Regions from separate parts of the Steroidobacter denitrificans genome, predicted to be linked through region 2. Evidence: riboswitches for the same ligand, from Rfam matches in the RefSeq annotation. Region 2 holds a riboswitch; the other holds the start of a gene.
The links. A riboswitch is a leader RNA that binds a small molecule or an ion and turns the genes downstream of it on or off. The one in region 2 is predicted to bind cyclic di-GMP.
Positions count from the first base shown of each region.

Region 1: linked by a shared signal. The riboswitch ahead of ACG33_RS12465 (hypothetical protein) and the one ahead of ACG33_RS14245 (putative Ig domain-containing protein) in region 2 are both predicted to bind cyclic di-GMP.

Region 1 is NZ_CP011971.1:2,768,338-2,772,944, reverse strand. Features, by position in the region: gene ACG33_RS12470 (glycosyltransferase) at 1-1,528, opposite strand, end outside; gene ACG33_RS12465 (hypothetical protein) at 1,871-3,178, opposite strand; cyclic di-GMP riboswitch class I at 3,407-3,492, opposite strand; gene ACG33_RS12460 (nitroreductase/quinone reductase family protein) at 3,804-4,325, shown strand; gene ACG33_RS12455 (FAD-dependent oxidoreductase) at 4,430-4,607, shown strand, end outside.
Region 2 is NZ_CP011971.1:3,167,381-3,171,987, reverse strand. Features, by position in the region: gene ACG33_RS14250 (HD domain-containing phosphohydrolase) at 1-437, shown strand, start outside; cyclic di-GMP riboswitch class I at 769-855, shown strand; cyclic di-GMP riboswitch class I at 991-1,076, shown strand; gene ACG33_RS14245 (putative Ig domain-containing protein) at 1,267-3,099, shown strand; gene ACG33_RS14235 (M16 family metallopeptidase) at 3,358-4,607, shown strand, end outside.

The sequences.
Region 1 (4,607 bases), 400 kb from region 2:
TCACGGCGATGATGTCGGCGTCCGCAGCCGTGCGGCGCAGCGCGTAGTTCAATGCGCCGGCCTTGAAGCCGGCCAGCGGTGCGGCATGGAAAAAGCGAAAGCGCGGACCGAGGAGCCGGCAATGCGCCTCCAAAGGCCGCCACACGGCTTCATCGGCCGTGTTGTTGTCGACCAGAATGACCTCGAAGTCCGGATAGTCTAGCGCGGCGAGCGCGTTCAGCGTCTCGATCAACATCGGTACCGGTTCATTGTAGGCCGGTACGTGAATGGAAACTTTCGGCCAATGTCGTGAGGGTACCGAAGAGACGGTGAAACGCCGCCGCCGGGTGGTGGCCCAGTGCGCCTCGGCCCATTCGTGTGCTTCGGTCAGCAGCAGTGCGATCACGGCGAGCATGCACAGGATCAGCAAGGCGCCGATGATGATGCCGCCGAAACTCAGGTATCGCTGCGAGTAGTCGTAGATGATCCATACCGCGGCGGTGGCTGCCGCATAGACCACCATCGCCAGCAGGCCGCGTCCGCGGATGCGCAGCGCCGTACTGTGCATATAGAGCTGTCCCAGCAGGAGGGCGGCGAGCGCCACCGAAATGACGGCGAGCAACTGCCAACGCTGTACGCGCACGATGGGAGCGACGAATTCGAATTTCGGCCGACGATGTACATCGTACACGCCCCAGTAGGCGCCGACTGCGCCTTCGAAGCGCGCCTTCCACGGCTGATCGAAGGCTTCCATCAGATAGTAGACATAGCCTGCATCACGTGCCAGGCGCAGAAAGCGGCGCAGAAACAGCGCTTCGTGACTGACCGAGGCGATCGCCTGACCGCGGGTGCGCCCGTCGGAAGGCCAACCCACCTCTCCGATGACGATGAGCTTGTCGGGAAAAGCCGCTTGCAGCTGTCGCATCGTGCCGGCAATGAAATCGTTCGCCTGTTCGACACCGATGCCTTCCCAGTAAGGCAGCAGGTGCACGGTGACGAAATCCACGTGCTGCGCCAGTTCGGGGTTCCTCAGCCAGACATGGGCCGGCTCGGCAGTGCTGACCGGCTGTTGCACCGCTTCCCGGACTCGGTCGATGTGCTGCACCAGCTCGGCGAGCGTCAGATCGCCACGATGCAGGACTTCGTTGCCGACGATGACGTGGGTGACATTGTCATTGTCCTGCGCCAGGCGGATGGCTCCGTGGATTTCCGCTTCATTGCTGTGCCGCCGAGTATCCAGCCAGGCGCCGACCGTGATCTTGATGCCGTGATGTGCGGCGAGCTGCGGCACTTCCGCCAGGCTGTACAGCGAGGAATAGATGCGCAGCGCGGCGACCTTGCCGGACAGCAGCTGCAGATCCGCCTCGATCTGCGTTCTGTCGGGTAGTCTGCGATAGGCCGGATCCTGGTCGGCGTGGAACGGCGAGAAGGCCATGCCCTGCACGCGGGCCGGCCAGGGCGGCTCAGCGGCGGGACGGTTCATGTAGGCCCACAGTCCGAACGTGAGTATGGCGAAAACCAACGCCACGGCGATGCCGGAATCTTTCATGATTCAGGCTGGCGCGAACGCCGCAGGCCGCTTGCCCGAGCCGATATCATGATCCGCAATCAGGCTGCCGCGCAGGGTCACTGGATGCAGGATGATGATGGAAGACACTTCGTCGGATGAGAATCACGGCTGAGTCCACGGCGAGCCGTCAGGATGGCTGCGTATTGCCGGGAAGGGTTGATTCCGGCGGGCGGTCCGGGCGACATGTTAACTCAAGACGTCCTGGTGGAGCGCACCAAGTCGGATGTCTTGGCGCAGTACGCAGCGTCGCTGGGTGCGGCGATAGGATTTCAGCGTGCCGCTGTGCTGTCGGGAGGCGCCGAGCGTCGTGATGGCCCGGTGTCAACGTGTCAGCTTGCCGACCAGACGCGAAAACAGCGAGCCGTTCTTGGGAATTTCACGAATACCGCTTTCGGACAGTGCGACGGCACGAGCTTCTTCCAGCAGTTGCTCCGACAAGCTGCGTGGCGCCAGGGCCTTGTGCTTGCCCGTCATGCCTGTCCTGTTGCGCGAGGGTGTCGGACGCTGCCGCGCAGACACAATGGCCTTGGGCTCGTGCCGTGATGCAAGCTGCGCCAGGGTCGAGGCGCTGATACCGGATTTGAAACTGCCCGTGGTTGCGGCATCGAGTTGCTCGACGGTCTGTCGGTCGCCGGTCCGCGATTCGAATGCGCCGGTTGCCAGGGGGGCGAAGTCCGGCGTGGGCACGGCCAGCGTTATCGTCGGGATGTCGGCTCGAGGCGCGCGAGCCGGAGTGAGCGTGACGATGTCCGCGCTCGCCGCCGGCCGTGTCTGCTCCGGAGGAGCCTTGAACCGGGTGTACTCGGCTTCGCTCACGCGCAGAACCGTCGGTGTCGAGAAAAATGTCTTGAGATAGCCGCCGACCGCTTCGGCCGAAATATCCTCCTTGAAAAAACCGAGCCGCAGCGAGTGCACGATCTTGCCGGCATTCATCGAGGCCACCGAGTACAGCCGATAGGCGTCGAAGATGTCGAGATGCGGCATGGTGTCGAGATTGACCGGTTGCTCGGAAGCGGCCAACTGGATGGCAAACCACTTTTCCAGTCCTTCATCTTCGAGTTCCGCGCGCGTCAATGCACGGATCGTTTGGGTGGTATCGAGTTGCGGAGGCGAGCGGCGCATGGGACGTGTCGTGGCGGGCCGGATACCGGCGGCTTGCAGCGGCGTGACCACGAGCTCCGCCGGTGCTTGGCGCGCCGGTCGCTCCCCGGCCGTCGGTGCGGCAACGGGTGCCGCCGCCGGCCTGGGTTTCACGACTGTTTCGCGGCCGGCCGGCGCCAGGTAGCCTCGGGCGAATTTGCGGTCTTCCTCGTGCAGGCAGGCGGTGAAGGCCGTCGGGTATTGCTGGCGAACCAGGGCGAGCACATTCTCGGCGTGTGCTTCGCTGGAAAAAAAACCCAGGCGCAGGCGATGGCGGGTACGGCCGTCCTCCAGGCGTGAAACTCGATAGAGCCGGTAGTTCTCCAGGCCTGGAAGATTGCGGCCGTCGGTCGAGATCGGAGCGATGGAGGCGCATAAATTGATGACGAACAGCGTTGCCCCGGTGTCGGCGTCGCCATGCGTCACCGTCTGGAAACCGGCGGTCTCGACCGCCGGCGCTTGGAAGACTTTGCTGGTGTTGTCGGCCACGCTCGTTCCCCGGTCACGGATCCCATGACGCCTGTTTCAGGGCCGGCACTGCGGTCACGAGCGAGTAAAACTCGCCGGCGGCCGACGCTCGACGCAATGCCCGCGGGGAATTCATTCGGGGAGGATGTCGCTTTGCACGGTCCGTCTCGCTTGGATTCTGGATCGATCGGCCGGTATTCACCGCTGATCGATGGCGAGTCGGCAACCGCGAATCAATGTTCGCGGCTCCGCGGCAACCCCGCTGTCCTGGGAATGATTCCTGTAGACCGGAAGCTTTGCGTCCCCGCCTTTCGGCGAGTTTGCCCATTGTTTGACGATGTCATGATTGACATGGACGGCGCATATGTCAAGCCCTCTATGTCGAGCCCTCCAGGATTCCCCGCCAGGATTTCGTGCGGAAACTGCTCCATGACAGGCAGGACGGTCTTGCTCGCGGCTGTCGTCAGTCACGGCGGCTCTACCCCAAATGAGGGTTGACCAGGCGGGTCGACCATCGCAAAAGACACGTTTACCCACGGCGGGCGTGGCGAGGCCGCGGCGCGGCATTGTCCCGTGTGAGTTGTCCCGCAGGAGTTGTCCCGTGAGATGCACGTCATCTCGCATCACCCATCTGGAGAGGCTGACAATGGTGACCAAGACGAATCGAGAGAACATGCAGAAGCCTGACTGGATGAACGATGAGGAGTGGGCCTGGTTCAAGGAGCGCACAGCCTCGTTGGAACTGATCAGAAGCGATGCACACGCTGATGTGGAGGCGTACCTGGCCGATCCTGCGGGTCGATCGACGGGACAGAACGCGCAGGGCGGCTTTCCGACGCTGTTGCTGACGACGATCGGCCGCAAGACGGGCAAGCAGCGCACCACGCCGGCGGTGTTCATGCGCGATGGGGAGGACATGATCGTGGTGGGCTCGCTGGCCGGCTATGATCAACATCCGAGTTGGATCATGAATCTGCAGGCCAATCCGAACTGCTGGGTGCAGCTTGATTTCGACAAGTACGCGGCGGTGGCGCGCGATGTGACGACAGAGGAGCGCGAAGCACTGTGGCCGCGGCTGGTGAAGGTGTTTCCCGCCTGGGGTTACTTTCAGATGCAAACGGAGCGCCCTTTTGCCGTGAAGCGGCTGACGGTGAGTGCTCCGGCCTGAGCGGATTTTTCGCGGGGGCGAGAAGCGGCCGAATCGCGAACCGAGAGGCGAGGTTGCGGACCGGGACGGGGGATGAGGGGACGGAGGATGGAAGGAAAGCTGTCATGAGCGATATGAAATTCACGCATCTATTCACGCCATTACAGATAGGTCCGATGCGGGTTCCGAACCGGATCTGCGAGACGACCAACACCATCAATTCCTCGATGACCCCGGGGATGATCGATGAGCATTTCATCGCTCATCATGTGGCCAAGGCGCGCGGAGGCACCGGCTGGATCG
Region 2 (4,607 bases):
ACGCATTACGAGTTGCAGCGATGCTGCACGACATCGGCAACATCGCTGTGCCGGCCTCCATTCTTTCCAAGCCGGCGCCATTGACGGAAACCGAACTGGCCCTGATGCGTACCCATGTCGATGAGGGTTGCCAGCTCCTGGCAGATATCGATTTTGGCGCGCCTATCGCCGATATCATTTATCAAAGTCATGAGCGCTATGATGGCAGCGGCTATCCACGAGGTCTCAAGGCGACGGATATCCTGCTGGAAGCGCGTATCCTCGCGATTGCCGATACGGTCGAGGCAATGTGCTCATCCCGGTCGTACCGCCCTGCCGCCGACATGGCCGCGGCCATCGAAGAGATCAGACGTGGAGCAGGGCGACTGTATGACCCCTATTTGGCGGAGGCCTGCATCCGCCTGATCGATCAGCACGGATATAAGCTGCCGGAATAAATCCGGTAGACAGGATCTCTTGGCGCATCACGCGGCGGAACACCGCGCGATGCCTTGATCGGCTGATTCCTGCCTCCTTCCCCAGCGCCTCACGGCATCCTCAGCGGCTCCATTCCGCGGCCTGCCACATTCTGTATTCACGCTGCAGCCGTACTCCTCGTCCGCTCCCTGCCTGCTCAGTCGTCGGGCGCAGGCGCCGCGGCGTCTCGAGACGATGTCTGCATGCGTCATCCGATTGGCGCACTTACGTGAAATGAGACGGGTGCTGCACTGAGCTGTCGTCGCCCTACGACAATTGCAAACACATATTTGGTGATGTCTACTCGATGCCGCTACGCAAGGGCAGAACCGCTGAAAGGCGGTGACGCAAAGCCTCCGGTCCGAACGCGCGAGGGCGCAGGATAGCGGGGTTGCCGGTAGGAATCTCCATGCGAGTCTCTATCGTCATCCTTTGATCTTCCTCCTTTGCATGTTCCTTCCCCAGGCGCGAACGATAGCGGCGTGCAATGCGGTGCGTTGCGCGAGCAAAGATACGGAAACAGGAGCAGCAAACATTGGTTACGGGCAAACCCGTCGAAAGACGGGGACGCAAAGCTTCCGGTCTACGGGATTCCATCCTACGACAGCGGGGTTGCCGCATGAACCACGTCGCCATTAGCGACCGGAGATCATGTGTTGACCGGCGCCTCGCAGGCACACGTTGCGTACCTGCGGCGTCTCGCCGCTCCAACGGCGCATACCTGCGGCGCTTGCTCATTGCCCCACCTCGAATTTATCGCTCGCAATCATTTTGTGGCCTCGGGCGCAATACGACGCAAAGGTGCAAGGTATGAGCAGTGTTACGATTCTCAACAAATGCGCAACGCTGTTGCTGGCCGCGCTGGTTTTGAGCGGGTGCGGAGGTGGAGGTGGAGGTGGAGATTCCCAGGATCCGGCGGCGGGCACTGTGCCGCCGGCATCGCAACTGGTGGAGTCGACTCTCATCGAAAACAGTCCGCCGGAGATCGCGGGCACGCCGCCTGCAGCGGTGCAGGCAGGCGAGGTGTACTCGTTCATGCCCGTGGCCAGCGATGCCGACGGCGATTTTCTCGAGTTTACCGTGACCAACAAGCCTGCCTGGGCGCAGTTCAGCGTCGAGACGGGGCGGCTGACCGGTACACCCGACGACGCCAGTGTAGGTGAGACGGAGGATATCGTCATTTCCGTGACCGACGGGCGAGATACACGCTCCGTCGGTCCGTTCAAGATCCGTATCCATTCTCGCAATCTGCCGCCGTCGCCTGCTGTGAATGCGGCACCGGTGATTTCGGGTGTGCCGAGCGGTTCGGTTCTGGTGAACCAGGCCTACCTGTTCCAGCCCGTCGCGACGGATGCGGACGGTGACCGGTTGTCGTTCTCCATTTCCAACCGTCCTTCCTGGGCCAGCTTCAGCACCAGCACCGGCCGGCTCAGCGGCACGCCTGGTGTGAACCGGGCTGGACGCTATGCCAATATCACGATCAGCGTAAGCGACGGCAAAGCCGGCACAGCCTTGGCGCCATTTTCCATCGAAGTGCGATCCGACAATCGCGCCCCGACGATCAGCGGCACCCCTGCGGCAGCGGTTCAAGCAGGGCAGGCCTATTCATTCCAACCGTCCGCCAACGATCCTGACGGTGATACGCTGACCTACTCGATATCGAACCGTCCGAGCTGGGCTGCTTTCAGCAGCAGCACCGGCCGGCTTAGCGGCACGCCCTCGGCCGGCGAGGTCGGCAACTATGCGAACATCGTTATCGGCGTGAGCGACGGGCGTGCCTCGGCGATGCTGAGCGCCTTTTCCATCGTCGTCCAGGAGAAGCCCAATGCGGCGCCGAAGATCAGCGGCACGCCGCCCGGCAGCATCGATGTCGGAGCGGCCTACTCGTTCGTTCCCAGCGCCAGTGATGCCGATAAAGATACGCTGGGCTTCTCGATCCAGAACAAGCCTGTCTGGGCAAATTTCGATACGGCAACCGGTCGGCTCAGTGGTTCGCCGGCCGATAGCCATGTAGGCGCTACGACGGGTATCGTCATCAGTGTAAGCGACGGTCGTGCAACGGCATCGCTGCCGGCGTTCTCGATCACGGTGAAGGCCGTGGAAAACAAGGCACCGATCATCAGCGGTACGCCGGCGACGAGCGTGAATGCAGGGGTGGCCTATAGCTTCCGGCCGACAGCTTCCGATCCGGAAGGTGATAATCTGACATACAGTATCAAGAGACTGCCGGCCTGGGCGTCGTTCAATACGAATACCGGCCGCTTGTCGGGCACTCCGGCCGAGAGCGACGCAGGCAGTTACGCGAACATCGTCATCTCTGTCAGCGATGGCAAGAATACGACGAGCCTGCCGGCTTTCATGATTACGGTCGTCAAGTCCTCGACCGGTGTTGCGACGGTGCAATGGACGCCTCCGACGGAAAATTCCGACGGTACTCCATTGACAGATTTGGCAGGATTTCGCGTCAAGTACGGCAAGTCGGCCTCTACTCTGGATCAGACGGCCGATATAGAAAATCCGGGCGTGGCCACCTACGTGGTGGAGGATCTCACTTCAGGTACTTGGTATTTCGCAGTGCTGGCGTATACCAGCAGCGGTATAGAAAGCGGTTTGTCCAACATCGCCAGCAAGACCATACCTTAGATATTCTTCGGAGACAGTTCCTCGGCTTGCGGATCGGGAACGAATCGTTCCCGATCCGGTACAGCGCTGAGGCTGGATATTTGCAGGGTTACTCCACCGGCCCCGGCAGCTCCTGGTGTATTCTGGCTGCGACCTGTACACCGGAGCTTCATGCCGATGAATCGGACTTCGAGAGTCTGTCTGGGCCCATCGTTCGTGGTGCCGACATACCTGGGATGGAATCGGGCCTGTTCCTCAGGATGGTTCAGGATATTATCGTTGCGGGCGGTCCGCAGGGGAGTATCGGGATTGCCGGGCAAGGGTTTGCTGGCGGCAGGTCTTCTTGGTGGATTGCTGTTTCTCCAGACCGGCTCCATGGCTGCGGCAGTGGCGCGCCCGGCGAAGATGGATCCCGCGGCGTCCGGTACAGCAAAGAAGGTACATATCTATTTCAGCGAAACGACGCTGAAGAACGGATTGCGCGTACAACTCGCCGAAGATCACGGCGCTCCGGTGATTGCTCTGAACATCGCCTACGACGTCGGCTCACGTAACGAGCGCAAGGGACTGACCGGATTTGCGCATCTGTTCGAGCACTTGATGTTCAAGGGCTCGAAAAATGTCGGCGACGGCGAGCATTTCTACCAGATTTTCTCGAACGGCGGCTCGATGAACGGGACGACTGGCGCCGATATCACACTGTATTTCGCCACGTTGCCGGCAAACCAGCTGGAATTGGCGCTGTTTCTGGAAGCCGATCGCATGCGTTCTCTCGATCTGACGCAGGAGAAGCTCGACAATCAGCGCCATGCGGTCCAGGAAGAACGCCGTCTACGCGTGGATAACCAGCCTTATGGCCGCGCCGACGAATACTTCGGAGAACTGTTCTACGACAACTTCGCCTATAAGCATTCGACGATAGGGTCCATGGAGGATCTCAATGCGGCGAGCCTCGAGGATGCAGCCGACTTTTTTCAAACCTACTACGCACCGAACAATGGAGTGCTCAGCCTGGTCGGCGACTTTGATTCGACACAGGCCCTGAAGCTCATCCGCAAGTATTTCGAAAGCATTCCTCGGCAGCCGGCCCCGCCCGCGGTCGAGTTGAAAGAGCCGCTGCAGACGGCGGAACGCCGTGACACCGTGACGGATCCTCTCGCCCGATTGACGCAGATCCAGATCGCCTACAAGCTGCCGGCCGGCAACACGGCGGATCTGCCTGCCTTGCAGGTGCTTTCCTCGATCCTGCAGGGAGGGCAAAGTTCCCGGCTTTACCAGAGCTTGAACAAGGACCGGGAACTGGTCGTCGACATCGGCGGCTTTGTCGATGAGCGCATCGGTCCCGGCGGACTCTACATAGGCGCCACCCTGCGCCCGGACAGCAAGCCTGCCGATGTGGAGAGCGCCATCTATACACAAATCGATCTGTTGATGAAGGCTCCGGTGGCTGCATGGGAATTGCAGAAGGCCAAGAACACCACTCGTCTCGTCTTCCTGCAAAGTATCCGCAGTGTGCAGGCACGTGCCAC